2 regions of the Nocardioides sp. CCNWLW239 genome follow, and region 1 is predicted to be linked to the other one. Evidence: predicted binding sites of a transcription regulator. Region 1 holds the regulator's gene; the other holds the start of a gene.

Evidence for each region. Region 1 encodes LexA, which represses DNA repair genes until DNA is damaged. Its sites were predicted from a motif close to TCGAACANNTGTTCGA; they were not measured.
Region 2: WBG06_RS02240 (alpha-ketoglutarate-dependent dioxygenase AlkB) is a predicted target of LexA. The motif match lies at 4,688-4,703, and genes of this name have one in related genera.

The regions. Positions count from the first base shown of each region.
Region 1 covers NZ_JBBBNW010000002.1:344,863-354,424, reverse strand. The annotation lists gene WBG06_RS07630 (VWA domain-containing protein) at 1-794, shown strand, start outside; gene hflX (GTPase HflX) at 867-2,351, shown strand; gene WBG06_RS07620 (SGNH/GDSL hydrolase family protein) at 2,469-3,221, shown strand; gene WBG06_RS07615 (ATP-dependent DNA helicase) at 3,232-5,226, shown strand; gene WBG06_RS07610 (MXAN_6640 family putative metalloprotease) at 5,308-6,864, opposite strand; gene lexA (transcriptional repressor LexA) at 7,020-7,799, opposite strand; gene WBG06_RS07600 (LysM peptidoglycan-binding domain-containing protein) at 7,980-8,372, shown strand; gene WBG06_RS07595 (hypothetical protein) at 8,481-9,392, opposite strand.
Region 2 covers NZ_JBBBNW010000001.1:447,328-456,889, reverse strand. The annotation lists gene WBG06_RS02265 (vWA domain-containing protein) at 1-342, opposite strand, end outside; gene WBG06_RS02260 (VWA domain-containing protein) at 485-1,564, opposite strand; gene WBG06_RS02255 (hypothetical protein) at 1,555-2,058, opposite strand; gene WBG06_RS02250 (DUF58 domain-containing protein) at 2,045-2,932, opposite strand; gene WBG06_RS02245 (AAA family ATPase) at 2,947-3,960, opposite strand; gene WBG06_RS02240 (alpha-ketoglutarate-dependent dioxygenase AlkB) at 4,056-4,667, opposite strand; gene WBG06_RS02235 (GntR family transcriptional regulator) at 4,814-5,527, shown strand; gene WBG06_RS02230 (hypothetical protein) at 5,549-5,899, opposite strand; gene WBG06_RS02225 (DUF4031 domain-containing protein) at 6,134-6,400, shown strand; gene WBG06_RS02220 (MFS transporter) at 6,458-7,702, opposite strand; gene WBG06_RS02215 (HD domain-containing protein) at 7,743-8,360, opposite strand; gene serA (phosphoglycerate dehydrogenase) at 8,386-9,562, opposite strand, start outside.

The sequences.
Region 1 (9,562 bases):
CGCTCGCGTCCTCGATCACCACCTTCGCCCGGGTGATCGACAGCGGCGCCGCCGACACCGCCCTGACCGAGGCCGGTTTCCGCACCACCGGTGCCGGAAAGCCGTCCCCGAACGTCGGAGCGTTCACCAGGGTCGATCCGGCCACGGTGGCGAAGACCGCCGCCGACTGGAGCACGAGGCTGCGGCCGACGCGCGCGATCGCGGTCGTGGACGTCTCCGGGTCGATGGCCTGGCCGGCCGCGCCGGACAGCAGCACGTCCCGCCTCGAGCTCACCCAGGCGGGCGCGTCGGAGGCTGTCGAGGCCCTCCCCGGTGGCGCCGCCATCGGGCTGTGGGCCTTCTCCGAGGAGACCGAAGGCAGGCTCGGCGGTGACCATGCGGTCCTCGTCCCGACCCGCCAGCTGGCCGCCAAGGGCCAGCGCACCCAGCTGAGCGAGGAGATCGCCGGCCTCAGCGAGCGCACCGGCGGCGGCACCGCGCTGCACGACACCGCGCTCGCGGCCTATCAAGCAGCGGTCGCCTCCTACGACCCGCTCGCGGCCAACACCGTTCTGCTCATCACCGACGGCACCAACGACGACCCGGACTCGATGGACCTGGCAGAGCTCGTACGCCAGCTGGAGGCCGCCTCCGACCCACGACGGCCGGTCCGGGTGATGGGGATCGGGATCACCGCCGACGCCGACCTGGGCGCGCTGCGCGCGATCGCCGACGCGACCGGCGGGGAGGCGTACGTCGCCGAGCGGCCGGAGGATGTCGGAGCCGTTGTGCGGGAGGCGCTCAGGCACCGTTGAGGGGCCCCGGATCAAGCTCCGCCGGATAAGCATTGTCCCCCGGGTGGTGTGGCGCCGTACCCTTGTTGGTATATGACGAACAACGCACACGATTTTTCACTCGCTGACGAGCTCGAGGCCACCGAGGACTGGGACGCGCTCGACGACGGCTTCGAGAGTGGTTACGCCGACGAGGATCCCGAGGACACCGATCCGACCGTCGGTGCGATGGAGCTCGCCGAGCGACACGCGCTCAAGCGCGTCGCCAGCCTGCGCACCGAGCTCGAGGACATCACCGAGGTCGAATACCGCCAGCTGCGTCTGGAGCGAGTGGTGCTCGTGGGCGTGTGGGCCGGCGGCACCCAGGCCGACGCCGAGAACTCTCTGGCCGAGCTCGCGCTGCTCGCCGAGACGGCGGGCTCCGAGGTCCTGGAGGCGATCTACCAGCGTCGCCAGGCGCCGGACCCTGCGACGTACATCGGACGCGGGAAGGTCGAGGCGCTCAAGGAGATCGTCGCCGCGACCGGCGCCGACACCGTGATCGCCGACGGTGAGCTCGCGCCTTCGCAGCTGCGAAACCTGGAGGACCGCACCGGGGTCAAGGTCGTCGACCGGACCGCGCTGATCCTCGACATCTTCGCCCAGCACGCCAAGTCGCGTGAGGGTCAGGCGCAGGTCGAGCTCGCCCAGCTCAGCTACATGAAGCAGCGGCTTCGTGGGTGGGGTGGCAACCTGTCCCGTCAGGCCGGTGGCCGGGTCGCGGGCGGTGCCGGTATCGGTGGTCGTGGTCCCGGTGAGACCAAGATCGAGACCGACCGCCGCCGGATCAACACCAAGATCGCCAAGCTCAACCGTGAGCTGAAGGCGATGAAGGGCACCCGCGACACCAAGCGTGCCGACCGCAAGCGCCACCAGATCCCGGCGGTCGCGATCGCCGGCTACACCAACGCCGGCAAGTCCTCCCTGCTCAACCGGCTCACCGGTGCCGGCGTGCTCGTCGAGGACGCGCTCTTCGCGACCCTGGACCCGACCACCCGCAAGACGACCACCGAGGACGGGCGGGTCTACACGATGTCCGACACCGTCGGTTTCGTACGCCACCTGCCCCACCAGCTCGTCGAGGCGTTCCGCTCGACGCTGGAGGAGGTGGCCGACGCCGACCTGGTCGTGCATGTCGTCGACGGCTCCCACCCCGACCCCGAGGGCCAGCTGGCCGCGGTGCGCGAGGTGTTCGCCGAGATCGGCGCCAGCGAGGTCCCCGAGCTGGTCGTGATCAACAAGTCCGACATCGCCGACCCGCTGGTGATCGCCAGGCTGCAGCGTGCCGAGCCCCACTCGGTCGCGGTCTCGGCCAAGACCGGCGAAGGCATCGAGGCGGCCATCAAGGCCGTCGAGACCGATCTGCCGCGGCCGGGCGTCGAGTTCTCCGCGCTGGTTCCCTACGAGCGGGGTGACCTGGTCAACCGGATCCACCAGCACGGCGAGATCGACCATCTCGAGCACACCGCCGACGGCACCGTCGTCAAGGGTCGCGCCAACGCGGACCTGGCCGGCGAGCTGGCCGCGTACACGAACTGAGCGCCCATCCCGTCTGATCCCGGGGGCGCTGATCCCGCCACGGGTTCGGCGTTTCGACGTTGGCGATGACAGGCTCGTCCCGCACACTTGGGACGACCGGTCGTTGGAGAGGTCAGGATGCGGACAGAGGTACGCCGAGCAGCGCGCGCCACGATGGTGAGCGCGCTGGCTGGTGCTGTCCTGGTGGCCACGCTCGCCGGCTGTGCCAGCGAGGACGACGGCGTACTTCCTGGGCAGGACGTGAGCCACGGGGCCCAGGTGACCCAGGACCTGTGCACGCGGCTGGCCGCCGAGTCGGTGACCCGCGCGGCGGTGGTGACCGGCGCCGGTGAGCGGGTCGTCGTGATCGGTGACTCCTGGGCATCGGGGTTCGGCCTGGAGGACCCGGCGCTGTCGTGGCCGCGGTATCTCGACGGGGAGGTGCGAGTCTCCGGTTTCGGCGGCACCGGCTACGCGCGAGGGCTGATGGAACGGTGCGGCCCGATCTCCTTCCCCGAGCGGGTCCCCGACGCGATCGCCCCGGGGGCCGACCTGGTCGTGCTCGAGGGCGGCATCAACGACTCCAAGAGCGAGCTCGACGATGTCGAGGAGGGGTTCCGAGACACGCTGGACGAGCTGAAGGGCCACGAGGTCGTCGTGCTCAGTGCGCCCAAGGTGAAGTCGCGGGCCAAGGCCATCAAGGTCGTCAACAAGATGATGCGGCGGGTATCGGCGGAGTACGGTGTGACGTACATCAACGTCTTCGACCTCGAGCTGCCCATGCTCGAGGACAACACCCATCTGACCGTCGCGGGCCACATGCAGTTCGGGGAGATCGTCGCGCAGCGGATCGCGGAGAGCCGATCGGAGACTGTCCCCGCCCACGGCTAAGGTTGCCCGAGTGACCGCAACCGACACCGCCTCCCAGACGCCCGTACGCGAAGCCCTCGCGGATGCGGTCGCGACCCTCGGCGGGGCCACCCGTGAGGGTCAGGTGTTGATGGCCGACGCGGTCGCGCAGGCCCTGGCCGACGAGGAGCACCTGCTGGTCGAGGCCGGCACCGGCACCGGGAAGTCGCTGGCCTACCTGGTCCCGTCGCTGCTCCACGACAGCCGCGTCGTGGTCGCCACCGCGACCCTGGCGCTGCAGCATCAGCTCGTCGAGCGCGACCTGCCGCGCCTGGTCAAGGCGATCGGCTCGCGTCCCGGCGTCGACGCCTCCTACGCGGTGCTCAAGGGCCGCTCCAACTACGCCTGCCTCCACCGCGTGCGCGAGGGCGCTCCCGACGACCAGGGCACCTTGGTCGACGTGCCGTTGGGCCCGATGGCCGAGAAGGTCCTCGAGCTGCGCAGCTGGGCCGAGAAGGAGGCGGAGAAGGGCGGCAGCGGCGAGCGTGACTCCGCGCCCCGTCACACCGACCGCGAGTGGCGACAGGTCTCGGTCAACCACCGCGACTGCCTCGGTGCCGCCAAGTGTCCCTTCGGCGAGGAGTGCTTCGCCGAGGTCGCCCGCGACAAGGCCCAGAAGAGCCACCTCATCGTCACCAACCACTCGCTGCTCGCGATCGACGCGATCGAGGGGGTGCCGATGATCCCGGAATACGACGCGGTGGTGATCGACGAGGCCCACGAGCTCGTCGCCCGAGTGACCCAGGCGGCGACCGACGAGCTGACCGCGGCCGAGGTGGAGCGGGCCGCCCGCCGGGCCCAGAAGCACATCGACGGCTCCGAGGCCGACGACCTGGCCGATGCCTCCGACGCGCTGCGGGCCGCGATCAACGAGACCTCTCCGGGCCGGCTGATCACGCTGCCCGAGGTCGTCTCGGACGCGCTGATCCTCGTGCGGGACGCCGCCCGGTCCGCGCTCTCGGCGCTCCCCAAGCCGAAGGACTCCGACAGCGCCGACCCCGGCTTCCAGCAGGCCAAGGGCGGCCTGCAGGAGGTCTTCACCACCGCCGAGCGGATGGCCGCCGCCGCTGAGTCCGACGTCATCTGGCTCAACGAGGGCGGCGACAGGATTCCTCCGCGCCTGTGCGTCGCGCCGCTGCAGGTCTGGGCGCAGATGCGCGACAAGCTGCTGCGGGAGAAGACCGTCGTCTTCGCCTCGGCGACCCTCAAGCTCGGCGGCGACTTCGGCCCGGTTGCCGGATCGCTCGGGCTCAAGGCGGAGGAGCGCACCGAGCTGGGCGCCGGGGCGCAGCGCACCGAGGACGTGCTGCCGTGGGTCGGGCTCGACGTCGGCAGCCCGTTCGACTACGGCCGCCAGGGGATCCTCTACGTCGCCCGCCATCTGCCCCCGCCCGGGCGCGACGGGATGGGGGCCAAGACCCTCGACGAGATCGTCGACCTGGTCGACGCCGCCGACGGACGTACGCTCGGGCTCTTCTCCTCACGCCGGGCCGCCGAGGCGGCGGCCGAGGTCGTGCGTCAGAAGCTGCCCCACCTGACCACCCTGGCGCAGGGCGACGCGCAGCTGCCCGAGCTCGCCGCGCAGTTCGTCGCCGACCCGCACACCGTGCTCTTCGGCACCCTGTCGCTGTGGCAGGGGCTCGACGTGCCTGGCGACACCTGCCAGCTCGTGATCATCGACCGGATCCCGTTCCCGCGCCCCGACGACCCGCTGATGTCGGCCCGGCAGCAGGCGGCCGACAAGGCCGGCGGCAACGGGTTCATGCAGGTCGCCGCGACCCATGCGGCGCTCCTGCTCGCCCAAGGGGCCGGCCGGCTGATCCGCACCACCACCGACCGCGGCGTCGTGGCCGTCCTCGACGCCCGTCTCGCGACCGCCCGCTACGGTGGGTTCCTCAAGGCGAGCCTGCCGCCGATGTGGGCCACGACGGATCCCGACGTCGTGCGGAAGGCCCTCAAGCGGCTCTCCGAGATGGCCTCTGCCTGACCCACGGCCGAGTCGGCTCGTACTGAGCGACAAGCACGCCGAGTCGGCTCGTTGGAACGAGCCGACTCGGCGGGGGTTGGGTCAGCGGTAGGTCTTCGCCCACCAGCGGTGGGTGGCCTTGTCCGGCGAAGCGATGCCACGGCATGAGTACGCGGTGCCCTGGCCGCACCTGAAGTTGCTGCTCGCGTTGGCGAAGGTGACCTCGACCTTGCGGATCCGCTTGGAGGAGAAGCCCTCGATGGTCTTGGTGGCGATGCCGTCCCGGTTGGGCTTGAGGTAGTAGACGCCGCGGGTGCCGTCGGTGCGGAAGACGCTGACCACGGCCGCGTTGGCGTTGGGGCGGGCGACGTCGACCTTCACGCGCAGCTTCCAGCCCTTGCCGACCTTCTTCGGGACGAGGCGCTGGGAGGCGTACGTCAGGTGCTTGAGGGTGAACTTGCCGTCGACGGTCTGTCGCTTGGCGGGGAGCGCGGTGCGTCCGTCGTAGACCGGCGCGTAGTAGGCGCGGCCCTCGCTGTAGGTCTTCCGGGGGGCCAGGTTGCCGGCGGCGAAGCGGGTGTATTGGGTCTTCAGCGTGGTGCCGCGGTCGGCGAGCGCCCGTCGGATGGCGAGCGTGGAGTAGGTCGACTCGGCTCGTCGCCAGATGTCGAGGACCACTGCCGGAAGCTGGCCGCGCTCGCGCGCGTAGCGCTCGGAGAGGAACCGGAAGAAGATCCAGTTGCCGTAGATGCCGAGGTTGGAGGCGTTGGAGTTGTCCAGCGGCTTGCGCTGGTCCTCGAGCTGGCCGTAGGCGAGATACTGCCGGTTGTCGTCGATGCTGTCGTAGACCTCGTCCTCGACCCAGGTCGCGGTCGACTCCATCATCCAGCGGTCCTCGCCGGCGTCGTAGGCGAACTGGACGGCGTGGAAGTATTCGTGAGCGGCCGTCACCCGGAGGTTCTCGGTGGGCGTGTTGTAGTAGCCGTATTCGCTGCTGGCGTAGTTGTTGTCCAGCACGCAGTAGGCGGTCGCGGCCGTCTTGGAGACCTTCGACTCCGGCGCGCAGTAGCCGTAGTAGCCCTCGTCGTAGAGGTTCTCGAGGTAGATGTCGACCTTGCCCGGCGTGACCGCCTTGTCGGCCGCCGGCTTGCGGTATCCCGCCTGCACGTAGAGGTTGTGGACCTTGGTGACGACGTCACGGACCTGGGTCGCGTACGCCACCGAGGCACGGTCGCCGCCGGAGCCCGGCGTGTAGTGGACGCAGACCGCGGTGCTGCAGGTCTGGCTCGTGGCACGCGGGCGGGCGAGCAGCTCGCGAGCGGCCGTCTTGTCCGAGCCGTCCAGGGCGTCCTTGGCGTTCCACAGGTTGGTCAGCGCGATGGTCGCGTCGGGGCGGCCGGCGACGTGCCGACCCGGCACCACCTGCCGGACGCCGCGTACGGACTGGTTGCGCTTGATCTTCTTCGCCTCGGCGAGCGCCTCACGGGCGGTCTCCTCCGTCACCGGCTGCTCGGCGCTGGCTTCACCGCCGGTCACCGCCGAGGTCGCCGGAGTCGACCCGGTTGCGGGCATGGTGGCGACGAACGTCGCGACGACCATGCCTGCGATCAGGACGAGGGAGCGTTGTTTGCGGGTGATCCGGCGGGCAATGTTTCGCATGAGATACCAGACGTTCGGGATGACAGACCACCGCAGTCTAAGCGCACGACCCCGCCGTGTCCGGGGGACACGGCCGATTGGGCGTTGCCCACGGACGAAGCAGCCGCCGACCCGATGACGGGTCGGCGGCTGGATCGCACGCAGAATGCAGGTCGTCAGAGGCTGCGGAGGACCGCGGTCACCTTGCCGAGGATCGTCGCGTGGGTGCCGTCGATCGGCTCGTAGGCAGCGTTGTGCGGCAGCAGCCAGACCTTGCCGTCCTTGCGGGAAAGGGTCTTGACGGTCGCCTCGCCGTCGATCAGCGCGGCCACGATCTCACCGTTCTCCGCGGTCGGCTGCTGGCGCACGACCACGAAGTCGCCGTCGCAGATGGCGGCGTCGACCATCGAGTCACCGGAGACCGAGAGCAGGAACAGGTCACCGTTGCCGACCAGCTGCTTGGGGAGCGGGAAGACGTCCTCGACGCTCTGCTGGCTCGAGGTCTCCTCGGCCAGGATCGGGCCACCGGCCGCGATCCGGCCGACCAGGGGAACCATCGCGGCGTCGGGGTTGGGGTTGACCCCGGCCTCGGCGGTGACCGTCGACTCGGCCGTGCTGGTCTCCTCGGGCTCGCCGGACATGGCCTTGCGGTGGGCCATCACCTCGGGGAGGAAGACCTCGAGGGCACGAGGCCGCTTGGGGTCCTTGCGGATCAGACCACGCTGCTCCAGCGCGCGGAGCTGGTGGGCGACGCTGCTGGTGCTGGTCAGCCCGACGGCGGCGCCGATCTCGCGCATGCTGGGCGGGTAGCCGCGCTGTTCGATGCTGTCGCGCAGGTGAGCGAGGATGCGCTGCTGACGCGGCGTGAGCCCGGTCGCGTCCGGCGGCCCGTCGGGCAGCTCGCGGACGCGGCTCTTCGAACCGCCTGATCCGGTGCCTGTCTTCTGCGTGGTCATGTCTTCACATTAGTCCCTCTGGCACCACGACTTCAAACATCTGTTCGATCTCGTCACCGGTGCGTGTCGGCGTTCGAAAATTCTTGGGGTCGCTACTTGCGTTGTTCGAACACGTGATCTAACTTCGAACATGTGCTCGATCGAACACGTGATCGAGAGACCGATGAACTGGAGGCCGTGATGAGTGCAACCGTCTATGTGCTGCCCGTAGCCGAACCGCCCCGTCCGGCGCGGGATGTGCGGCGTTCGACGGTGCGGCTCACCCGGCGCGGCCGAGTCGTGGTGTTCGCGTTCGCACTCGTCGTGCTCTTCGGGATCGCGCTGATCGGAGCGCGGGTGGCGTTCGCGGCGAACAGTGCCGGCGCTGATGCCGGATTTCCTGGTGGCTCCGCCCCCGCCGCCCACACGATGGTCGTCGGCGATGGTGACACGCTCTGGGACATCTCCTCGAAGGCAGTTGCCGGCACCGACGCATCGATTCGGGAGATGGAGCAGACGATCAAGGAGCTCAACAGTCTCGAGTCGTCGATGCTCGTGTCCGGTCAGACCCTGATCATCCCGACCGCGCCGTAGGCGCCACACAGATGTCCGGCCGCTCCTTCGACCCTGGCGGCCGGCTACCGGGGAAAAGTGAGAGTGCCGCAGACGATGGGAAGCGTCTGCGGCACTCTCGCTGTGGCGTCAGTGACGCCCGCGGTACGGGGTCCCCGGGTCGGTCGGCGGCCACTGCTTGTTGCGGGTGCTGTGTCGCGGCGGCCACTCGTCGTCCGGTTGGGACGGCGGGTCTTGGGGCGGACGCGGGGTGGGCAGCGCCTGGGTCGCGGCGGGATCCTGGGTCAGCCGGGCCCGCGAACCGGTCTGGCCGTATCCGGTCGGCACCTGGTAGGCGCCCGACTGATACGGCGAGGAGCCGGCTTGCTGGGTCGGGTAGCTGTCCGTGGTGTATCCCTGCGATCCGTACGCCGGGGTGCTCTGCGGTGTCGACGTCGGCGTCGGCGGGTTCGAGTAGTAGGGCTGCGGGGTGGGTGGCGGGCTGGTCGGCGGCTGGTAGGCCGAGGCGCCGTAGGCGGCCCGGCTGCCGGTGCTCCCGTAGCCCTGGTCGTCTCCCGGGTAGCCGTAAGGCGACTGGGAGCCCGTGTCGGTGTAGGCCGAGCGACTTCCGGTGCTGCCGTAGGGCGGGTGGCTCCCGGTGTCGGCGCTGTGGCGGCTGTAGGAGCCGGTGTCCTCGTAGCTGTAGGAACCGGTGCCGTAGTAGCCCTGCTCCGGGTAGGTCTGATCCGCGTAGGGCTGGTCGGCGTAGGCCTGGTCGCCGTAGGACTGGTCCGGGTAGTCCTGCTCCTCGACGTAGGCGCTGGAGTGGTTGCCGGTGTAGTCGTCGGTGGGTGGCGGGGTGGGGGCGCCGGTGAAGTCCCGCCAGGCCTTCCCGGCGAAGGTGAAGGTCAGGAAGAGGCAGGCGACTGCAGCGACCGCCGCGATGGCGAGCTTCACCCAGGCGCCGGAATCGCCTCCCCGTGCGTCGGCCCCGAAACCGACGGCGACCCACACCAGCACACCCCAGATGACGAGGAATGCCAGTGTCGCGATCGCAGGCAAGATGAATGGTGGCCGGGGACCGCTTCTGGGGCGCGTGCCTCTCCGCGACCCGACGCGATTTCCTCCGGAGATGTTTGTCACGGGGGTCATTCTTACGCATCGAGTCCAGCCCGGCGCCGCTGAACCGGAATCTTTCGGCAATTGACCGGCGACACGCCGGGCACGCGGGG
Region 2 (9,562 bases), on a different contig from region 1:
CCCGTCGACCCAGGCGTCGAAGGCGGTGGTGTCGTAGGTGAACGGCATCTCGGTGCGTACGACCTCGCCGCCGAACGTGATCGCCCCGAAGCGCACCGACGGCAGCGCTGCCGAGAGGGCCTTGAGGTCCCGCTTGAGCTGTGCCATCCGCGCTTCCCCGCCCGGTCCGTCCTCGGCGACCATCGACCGGGTCCGATCGACCACGACGAGGACGTCGAGGTCGGCCGTACGCATCTCCGCAGGCGCCGCGCCCCAGCTCGGTCGCACCAGGACGACGACGGTGAGCAGGACGATCAGCACACGGCGTACGACGGTGAGGATCTGCCATCCCAGAGCGCTCATACTGCCGCCTCCTCGGATGCTGACCGAGGCGATGTCCTGAGCTTGTCGAAGGGTACCTCGGCGTGGCCGCACTGCCTTCGTGGAACTCCGCGAGGGCAGTGACCGCTCACCGAGGTACCTCGGTCAACATGTCGCCGGGCCCTCACCGGACCGCCTCGCTCGACGGTCGAGCCTGGCGCGGAGATGGGGTCGCCGCTGGTGTCGACCGGGACGACGAGCCCGGCGACAGCCGTCCGGAGCGAACCAGGGCGTAGACCCAGCCGGCGATCAGCATGAGGACTCCGAGAACAATCAGGGCGATCGGCCAGCCGGGGGCGTCGCGTACCTGGTATTTCGGCGGCTCGACGACCTCGTCGGCGGAGAGCCGGTCGATGCCGGCCAGGATGGAGTCGATCGAGCCGTCGTCACCGAGGAGCGAGAAGGTGCCGCCGGTGTCGGTCATCGCCTTGTCGAAGGTGGCGCGCTTGTCCTCGTGGAAGCTGAGGTCGGCCGAGCCGATGCCGTAGAGCTGGACGTCGCGCTCCTTGGCGAACTCGGTGGCCTCGGGCAGCGTGTAGACCGGCGGGCCGCCCTGCGGGTCGTTGTCGGAGGCGACGATGACCGCCCGCCCGCGCTCGGAGTTGGACAGGTCGAAGCGCTTGACGCAGGAGACGATGCCGTCGCTGATCAAGGAGGCGCGCTCCTTGCCGAGATAGGTGCCGGCGACGTACTCCTGGTCGCCGAGGGCGAAGGCACGGCCGGCCCGAGCCAGCTCGTCCTGGACCCAGCCGTAGTCGTCGGTGAGGGGGAAGACGGTGACCGCGGCGTCGCTCCACAGCACCAGGCTCACCCGCTCGCCGTTGAGGCCGGAGACGAGCTGGGAGTAGGCCTGGGTGACCTGGGTGTCCTCGTCGAACATCGAGGTCGAGGCGTCCAGGCAGAGCACGATGTCGCGGGTGGAGTAGCGGTTCTGGGTGATGTCGGTCGTCTGCGGCCGGGCGATCAGCCAGATGCACCCGATGACCGCGAGCGCGATGCCCGCGGTCTGCCACCACGACAGCCACCGTTGCTGGGTGGCCAGCTCGCGGAACCGGGGAAGCCGCTTCAGACGCTCGGTGTGCGCCACGAGCACCGCGTCGGCAGGGCGGCGGTGCACCCGGGCGGCCATGACGACGATCGCGGCGACCGCGACGAGCGCGAGGACGAGCACGATCGCGCCGAGGACGGGCCACTTCAGGTCCATGTCGTCACCACCTGACGGGCCCGGTCGAGCGCCTCGGGGAATCGCTGCGCCGCTCGGCCCTCTTCCTCGGAGGCGAAGGCGGGCGGGTACATCACCTCGACCGCCATCGCCAGCGGACGGGTGCGGGGGTCGCTGCGTACGGTCGCCTTCAGGTCGGCGAGGACCATCTTGTCGGCAGGGATCTGGCTGACCTCGGCGACGTAGTCGCGCACGGTGCGGCTCAAGTGCTGGTGGCCGACCCTCGCCGGTACGTCGCCGCGGTGCACCGCCCGCTCGATCCGGTCGATCTCGGCCAGGTGCTCGGCGCGGAGGTCACGCGGCTCGGGGACCCACGGGGTCTCGACCTCGACCACCGGCGGGCGCTCGCGGGTCAGCAGGATGACCGCGAGATAGTAGAGCGCCACCGCGGCGAGCAGGGCGAGCGCGAGCACCAGCCACCAGCCCGAGTGGGCCAGCGGCTGCTGGAACTCCTCGGGGAGGCTACCGGCGCGCATGGCGGTGCCTCTCCAGGAGGTGGAAGACCGCGCCGATGGCGGAGGTGTCGTCGTGGACCCGCTGGTAGGCGATGCCCAGACGGTCCAGCGAGCCCCGCAGGCCGTGCTCCTCGGCGGCGGCCAGGTCGGCGTACTGGGCCTGGAGGACCGCGTCGCCCCGGAGCCAGCCCGGCAGGGTCGAGACCGTGTCGATGTCGACCGTCGGCGCGCCGCCGGCCACCGCGGTGGTGGGGTCGAGATCGTCGATGCCGGCGACCAGCACCTCGTGCTGGACCGTCAGGCGGCGCAGGACGGCCGCCATCTCGTCGCTGACCGCGTGCTCGTCGGTGACGACGAGCAGGATCGCTCGGCGGCGTACGTTGGTGGCGACGTGGCGAAGCACCGCGACGATGTCGGCCTCGGCGGCATCGGGCGTGATCGCGTCATGGGCCTGCCCCAGCGCCCGCTCGAGCGCGACCTCGGTGTCGGCGGACTTGGTGAGCTTCTGGGTCTCCGAGTCGCCGTAGGCGACCGCCACCTTGTCGCCGTGCCGGACGCCCAGCCAGCCGACCAGGCCGGCGGTGAAGATCGCCAGCTCGCGCTTGGTCGTGGTGCCGGTCGCCTGGGCCGCCATGCTCCGGCCGGTGGAGATCGCCAGCAGCACCAGGTGCTGCCGCTCGGCGGTGAACCGCTTGACCAGCAGGCTCCGGGACCGAGCCGTCGCCTTCCAGTCGATGTCCTTCACGTCGTCGCCGGGGACGTACTCCCGCAGGTCGTGGAAGTCCATGGAGCGCCCCGTCTGGAGGGACGCATACTCCCCGTCGAGCAGGCCGACCACCTTGCGGTGGGCATGGATCATCAGCCGCGTGCGGATCCGGGGAAGGTACGTCGCCATGTGCTCGGCTGGGGTCAGGGGCTCGGGACCGCGCGGACCAGCGCGTCGACCAGCATCTCGGGCTGGACCTTCTCGGCCAGCGCCTCGAAGCTGAGGTGCAGCCGGTGGCGCAGGATGCTGTGGCGCAGCTCGCGCACGTCCTCCGGGGTGACGTAGGAGCGGCCGAGCAGCAGTGCGGCCGCGCGGGAGGCCTGCAGGAACGCGATCGAGGCGCGCGGGGACGCGCCGATCTCGACGTAGGAGCCCGTCTCCGGCCCGAGCAGCTGACGGGCGTTGCGGGTGGCCTGGACGAGGGCCACGATGTAGCGCTTGATCGCCGGGTCGACGTAGACGCGCTTGGTCAGCTCCTGGAGCCAGACCACGTCGTCAGGGTCGGCGACCGGGCGCGTCTCCTCGTGGTCGGGGCCGAGCGTGCCGGCCTCGATGCGCTCGAGGACGACGAGCTCCTCGGCGTCGCTCGGGTAGTTGACGATCTCCTTGAGCAGGAACCGGTCCATCTGCGCGTGCGGGAGGACGTAGGTGCCCTCCTCCTCGATCGGGTTCTGGGTGGCGAGCACCATGAACGGGCGCGGCAGCGGATGGATCTGGCCGGCGATGCTGGTCTGGCGCTCCTGCATCGCCTCGAGCATGGCGCTCTGGGTCTTCGCGGAGCTCCGGTTGATCTCGTCGAGCAGCACGAAGTTGGCGTGCACCGGGCCGAGCTGGGTCTCGAACTCGTGGTTGCGCTGGTCGTAGACCTGGGTGCCGATGATGTCGCTCGGCAGCAGGTCGGGGGTGCACTGGATCCGGGAGAACTTGGCCTTGACCGTCTGCGACAGCGTCGAGGCGGCCAGCGTCTTCGCCAGCCCGGGGACGCTCTCGAGCAGGACGTGACCCTCGGAGAGGAGCGCGATCAGCAGCGCTGTCCGGAGTCGCTCCTGGCCGACCACGCGGCTGCTGAAGGCGGTGCTGACCCGCCCGACGATCTCCTTCGCCCTGGCGATCTCCTCGGCGGACGGCGGGGCGAGGGGTGTTGCGGTGGTGGTCAAGGCGGCTCCAGGAGGCGTGGCTGTCGGTCCCATCCTTTCCTACCAGCGTACGGAACGTATCTGGGACCCGCCTGAGAAGACGCTCGCGACCGCTCTCAGAAGACGTTGCGGGGGCGGAACTGGACCGAGATCCGGGGGCCGGCGGAGGAGACCTTGGGGATGGCGTGCTCCCAGGTGCGCTGGCAGGAGCCGCCCATGACGACGAGGTCGCCGTGGCCCATCTCGATACTCATCCCCTTGCCCCCGCCGTGCGGACGTAGTGCCAGGCGGCGGGGGTCGCCGACGGAGACGATCGCGACCATCGTGTCGGCGGTGCGGCCACGGCCGATCTTGTCGCCGTGCCAGGCGACCGAGTCGTTGCCGTTGCGGTAGTAGCAGCAGCCTGCGGTCACGAACGGCTCGCCGAGTTCGGGGAGGTAATGGGCGGTCAGGCGGCCGCGGGCCTCGGCGAGCCGGGGGTGGGGGAGCGGGTCGCCCTGCCCGTAGGTGTGCAGCAGCCGAGGGACGTCGACGACGCGGTCGTACATCTGCCGGCGTTCCTCGCGCCACGGGACGTCGTGGACCAAGGCCGCGAAGACGTCGTCGGGATCGGGCAGCCAGCCACGGGCGACGTCCACCCAGGCTCCGCGGTCCAGATGGATCCGCTCGTAGGTCGTCTCGGTGGTCTCGTCGTCGGTGGGGGCGAAGAGTGTTCCCTGGAAGTCCACTCCTGCACTCTACCTCGGAATCGAACACTTGTTCTAGTGATTGAGGTCGCTGGGTTTCGTTGCGTCCGGTCTGCCCCATCTCGCTGCCGAGTCACAACTTGACGAAACGGGGGACGGTGCCCAATGCGTGCACCTACGCTCTGCTCATGGTTGGGTCGGTCGAGGGTGAGCGGTCGCTCAAGCACGTCCAGATCCGGGAGTACGTCCGGGAGCTCGTCGTCGGTGAGAGCCCGGGTGCGTCCGCCCCTTCCGAACGTGAGCTGGTCCAGAAGTTCAACGTCGCCCGGGCCACCGTGCGGCAGGCGCTCGATGCGCTCGTCGCCGACGGCCTGCTGGTCCGGATCCCGGGCCGGGGGACCTTCGTGGCGCGACCGCCGCGGGCGGCGAGCCCGGTCCTCGGGTTCAGCGAAGAGATGGCCCGCCGGGGGATGCAGCCGTCCTCCGAGACGCTGCTGCTCCGCCGGGAGAAGGCCGGCCCCACCATCGCCGGCTCGCTGGACCTCGAAGAAGGTGCGGCCGTCATCCACTGGCGCCGCCTGCGCCGCGGCGACGGGGTGCCGATCTGCATCGAGGACGTCTACCTCGACGAGGCGATCATGCCCGACCTGCTCGAACGCACCACGCCGACCAGCCTCTACGCCGAGCTCGCCCGGCGCCGGCTGCGGCCGTCGTGGGTCGACGACACGTTCCGTGCCGACGTGGCCAACATCGAAGAGGCCACGCTGCTCGGCCTCTCAGTCGGCGTGCCCGTGCTCCGCAGGCAGCGGAAGTCGGTCGCCGGGGACCGCTACGTCGAGGTGTGCCGGTCTGTCTACCGCGCCGACCGCTACGCGCTGCACCTGCAGCTCGGTCCGTCCTGACCGACCTCCTTCCCGGAGGGATCAGAGGGCGCCGAGCGGTGCGACCACGTCGCCGCTCTCCTCGCAGACCCAGATCGGGTCGGGGCCTCCCAGGTCGGGAGTGATGTGCAGCGAGTGGGCCGGCGACTCGGGCGGACACGAGGTGCACAGCGGCCAGCGCGCGGAGGTCTCGCCGTCGAAGAGGATGTCCTGCACGTCCTGGGCGACCAGGCCGGCGACGTAGGCCTTGCCCTCCGGCCACTGCTCCACCCACCAGCCGCGCTCGGTCATCGCGTCCTCGAGCGCGGAGACGGCGGCCGCGCCGGCGAGTCCGCGGGCATCGAGGTCATGGAGCACCCTCGCCCGAGCCTCGAACAGCACTGTCGTGTTCATCACCGACCATTCTTGCCCACCGGTCAAGGAGCCGAGAAGTGATTCGGGCGTTCGCGAGTTGCGGAGCGATCGCCGACAGTCCAGCGCTGGAGCGCCCCTCGTCTGGACGCAGCGGAGGGAGGAGCGTAGCGACGAGCGGAGCGGAGGAAGACGAGGGTCAAGCGGAAGCGCTCGCGAATTGCGGAGCAATCGCCAACAATGCAGCGCTCGCGAGTTGCGGAGCGATCGCCGACAATGCAACCTGTGATCCTCATCGACCCGCCGAACGTCCCCAGCCGCGGACGGATGTGGTCGCATCTGGCCAGCGACACCTCCTACGAAGAGCTGCACGCCTTTGCGAGCCGGATGGGCATCCCGGCCCGCGGCTTCGACCGGGACCATTACGACGTACCCGCCGAGGCCTACGACCAGATGGTCGCCGCCGGCGCGGTCGAGGTCACCTCCCGGGTCCTCGTCTCCGCCCTCGTCTCCGCCGGCCTGCGCCGCCGCAAACCCCGCTGAGCCGTCACGCCGGTCGGCCGAGACGTCACGTCGGTCGACCGAGCGGTCACCCCGTGACTACTCGGCCGACGCGGGTGACGCTTCGGCCGACGTACCTGACGCCTCGGCGGGGGTGGCCATCCGGCGTGTGGTGAGCCAGACGGCCCCGGCGATCAGCAGGCCGAGGCCGCCACCCAGGACGAAGCCGCCCTGCCAGCCGATCAGGTCGATGGCGAACCCGGCGGTGGGGGCGCCGACGGCGCTGCCGAGGGTGATGAACGAGCCGTGCCAGCCCATGACCTCGCCGCGTACGGTCGAGGGGACGCTGCTGGTGATCGCCTCGAGGGCGGCGGTGAGGGTCGGTGCGCAGAAGAAGCCGCTGAGCAGGAGCAGCACGGTGAAGGAGATCGGGTCCCAGGCGAACGCGGTGAGCACCGTCGTCGCGCCCAGCAGCACGAGCATCACCGCGGTCGAGGGGTGGCTGTTGAGGGCGCCGTAGATGAGGGCGCCGAGCAGCGAGCCGAGCGCCCACATCGCCATCACGATCCCGAGCAGGGCGGTCCGGTCGAAGTCGCGCATCGCGGCCACGGTGCCGAGGTCCTCGGCGATGAGGATGAGCGAGGCGGTGAACGTGCCGATGAGGAGGAGCGTGACGCCCGGGTTGACCCACGACGGCAGCCCGAAGCGGCGGGCGGGGGTGGCGGTGTCGCTCGGGACGGCATCGCTCGGTACGGCAGGGTCGCCCTCGGTGATGCTCGGGTTGAACAGCCACAGCGCTACGGCGGCCACGATCCCGAGCCACTGGATCAGCAGCAAAGCCTCGGCGGTGCCGAAGTAGCTGGCGCCCAGCACGCCGATGACCGGACCGACCATGAAGCCGAGCTCGGTCATGATCGCGTCGGCGCTCAGAGCGGCGGTGCGCTGCCCGGGGCCGACCGAGCGGAGCATCACCTGCCGGACGATCGAGAAGGACGGGACGGTGAAGAGACCGGCGACCGCGACCAGCGCGAGCAGCGGAAGGTAGCCGACCCAGGGTGCGATCGACCAGGCGATGGGAAGGACGGCCAACGGCAGCAGGAGCGTACGCCGCAGGCCCATGCGGTCGAGGAGCCGACCGAGCCAGGGTGCCGAGATCGCCATCGCGATCGCGAGGACGGTCGAGACCAGGCCGGCCTCGGCGTAGGAGCGGTCCAGCGGGCCGACCACGTGCAGGGTCACGATGACGGAGGAGGCCGGCATCGGGATCCGGAGGAACAGACCCAGCACGAGAATGCGGCGAACGTCAGGAATCCGCCACAGGTCGGCGTACGTCTGGAAGCTCACCGAGAGATTCTGTCACCCCCGAGGGGTATCGACCGAATTGTTATTGATCAGGCGACAGGTATGTGGTGAGGGTCTCCAGCTCGGCCGTGACGTTCGCCCGTGCGGCGGCCTCCCAGCTGATCGCCGCGAACGGCGTCGAGAAGAGGGATTCCTTCTCCAGCAGCCGCTCCAGGACCTGGGCGCGGCCGATCCGGAACTCCTCGTCAGAGAGGTGCTGGTACTCCTCGCGGACGGTCGCGACGTACTCGGCGTAGCGCTCCGGCGGGGCCGCCAGAATCGCCAGGTCGGCATCGGAGAGCACTCGACCACCGTGGTCGTCGGGTGCGGGGTCGTGGGTCTCGGTCAACCGCACCAGTCGGGCGACCTCGGCCACCGTGTCCGCCTCCAGATAGGCGCTCAATGCCTCCTCGGCCCAGCTGGCCGAACGCTCCTCGGCATCCCGTTCCCCGTCGTAGACGGAGTCGTGGAAGAACGCCGCCAAGGTGACCGTCAGCGGGTCGAAACGCTCTCCCTCCTCCCGGAGCTCCTCGATCCGGTCCAGCACCTCGGAGAGGTGTCGGCTGTCGTGGTAGCGCCGGGTCGGCTCGTCGTACGCCGCCAGAAGCTCATCGAGAAGGTCGACGGCTTCGGGCAGCGGCCAATGTCGAGGGAGATCCATGGGCCAGAACGCTAAGGCATGTCGCTCACGCGTGGTAGGAACGCACCCACCGCGTGTGCGGGTTGCCCGCGATCTTCTCGAGCGTCGTCGGGGGTACGTCGGTCGCGTCGGTGACCACGAAGCCGGTCTCGCCGGCGGTGGCGAGGTATTGGCCGGTCACGTTGACCCCCTCGGATGCGAGCAGGTTGTTGAGCTCGGCGAGCACGCCCGGGACGCTGTCGTGGAGCAGCGCGAGGCGTGCGCCCTCACCCAGCGGCGGCGGCTGGACGGCGGGCAGGTTGACGCTCAGCGCGGTCGAGCCGGAGTGGACGAAGTCCCGCAGCTTGCCGGAGACGAACCAGCCGATCTCCTCCTGGGCCTCCTGCGTGGAGCCGCCCACGTGCGGAGTCAGGATGACGTTGTCGAGACCCTGCAGCGGGCTCTCGAAGGCATCGCCCTGGGCCTTGGGCTCGATCGGGAAGACGTCGAGCGCGGCGCCGGCGATGTGACCGGACTCGATGTGCTTGCGCAGGGCGTCGTTGTCGACCAGGAAGCCGCGGGCGGCGTTGATGAACAGCGAGCGCGGCTTCATCTTCGCGAACTGCTCCTCGCCGAACATGCCGAGGTTGCCGGGGCGCCCGTCGATGTGGATGGAGACCACGTCGGCCTCGGCCAGGAGCGCGTCGAGGGACTTCATCCGGCGCGCGTTGCCGTGAGCCAGCCGGTCGGCGATGTCGTAGAAGATGACGTAGAAGCCCAGCGCCTCGGCGACGTTGGACAGCTGGGTGCCGATGTTGCCGTAGCCGATGATGCCGAGGGTGCGGCCGCGGACCTCGTGGGAGCCCTTCGCGGACTTGTCCCAGATGCCGGCGTGCATCTTCTCGGTCTTCTCCGGCAGCCGTCGGGCCAGGGAGATGATGTAGCCGATGACCAGCTCCACGACCGAGCGGGTGTTGGAGTAGGGGGCGTTGAAGACGGCCACGCCGCGCTCGGCGGCTCCGGCCAGGTCGACCTGGTTGGTGCCGATGCAGAAGCAGCCGATCGCCTTGAGGTCGGGGGCTGCGTCCAGCACCCGCGGGGTGATGTGGGTGTTGGACCGGATGCCGAGCAGCGTCACACCCGGGAGGGCCGCCACCAGCTCGTCCTCGGAGAGCGACTTGCTGCGCAGCTCGACCTCGAATCCGGCCTTCTCGAGGTTCTCGACAGCGACGGGATGGATGTTC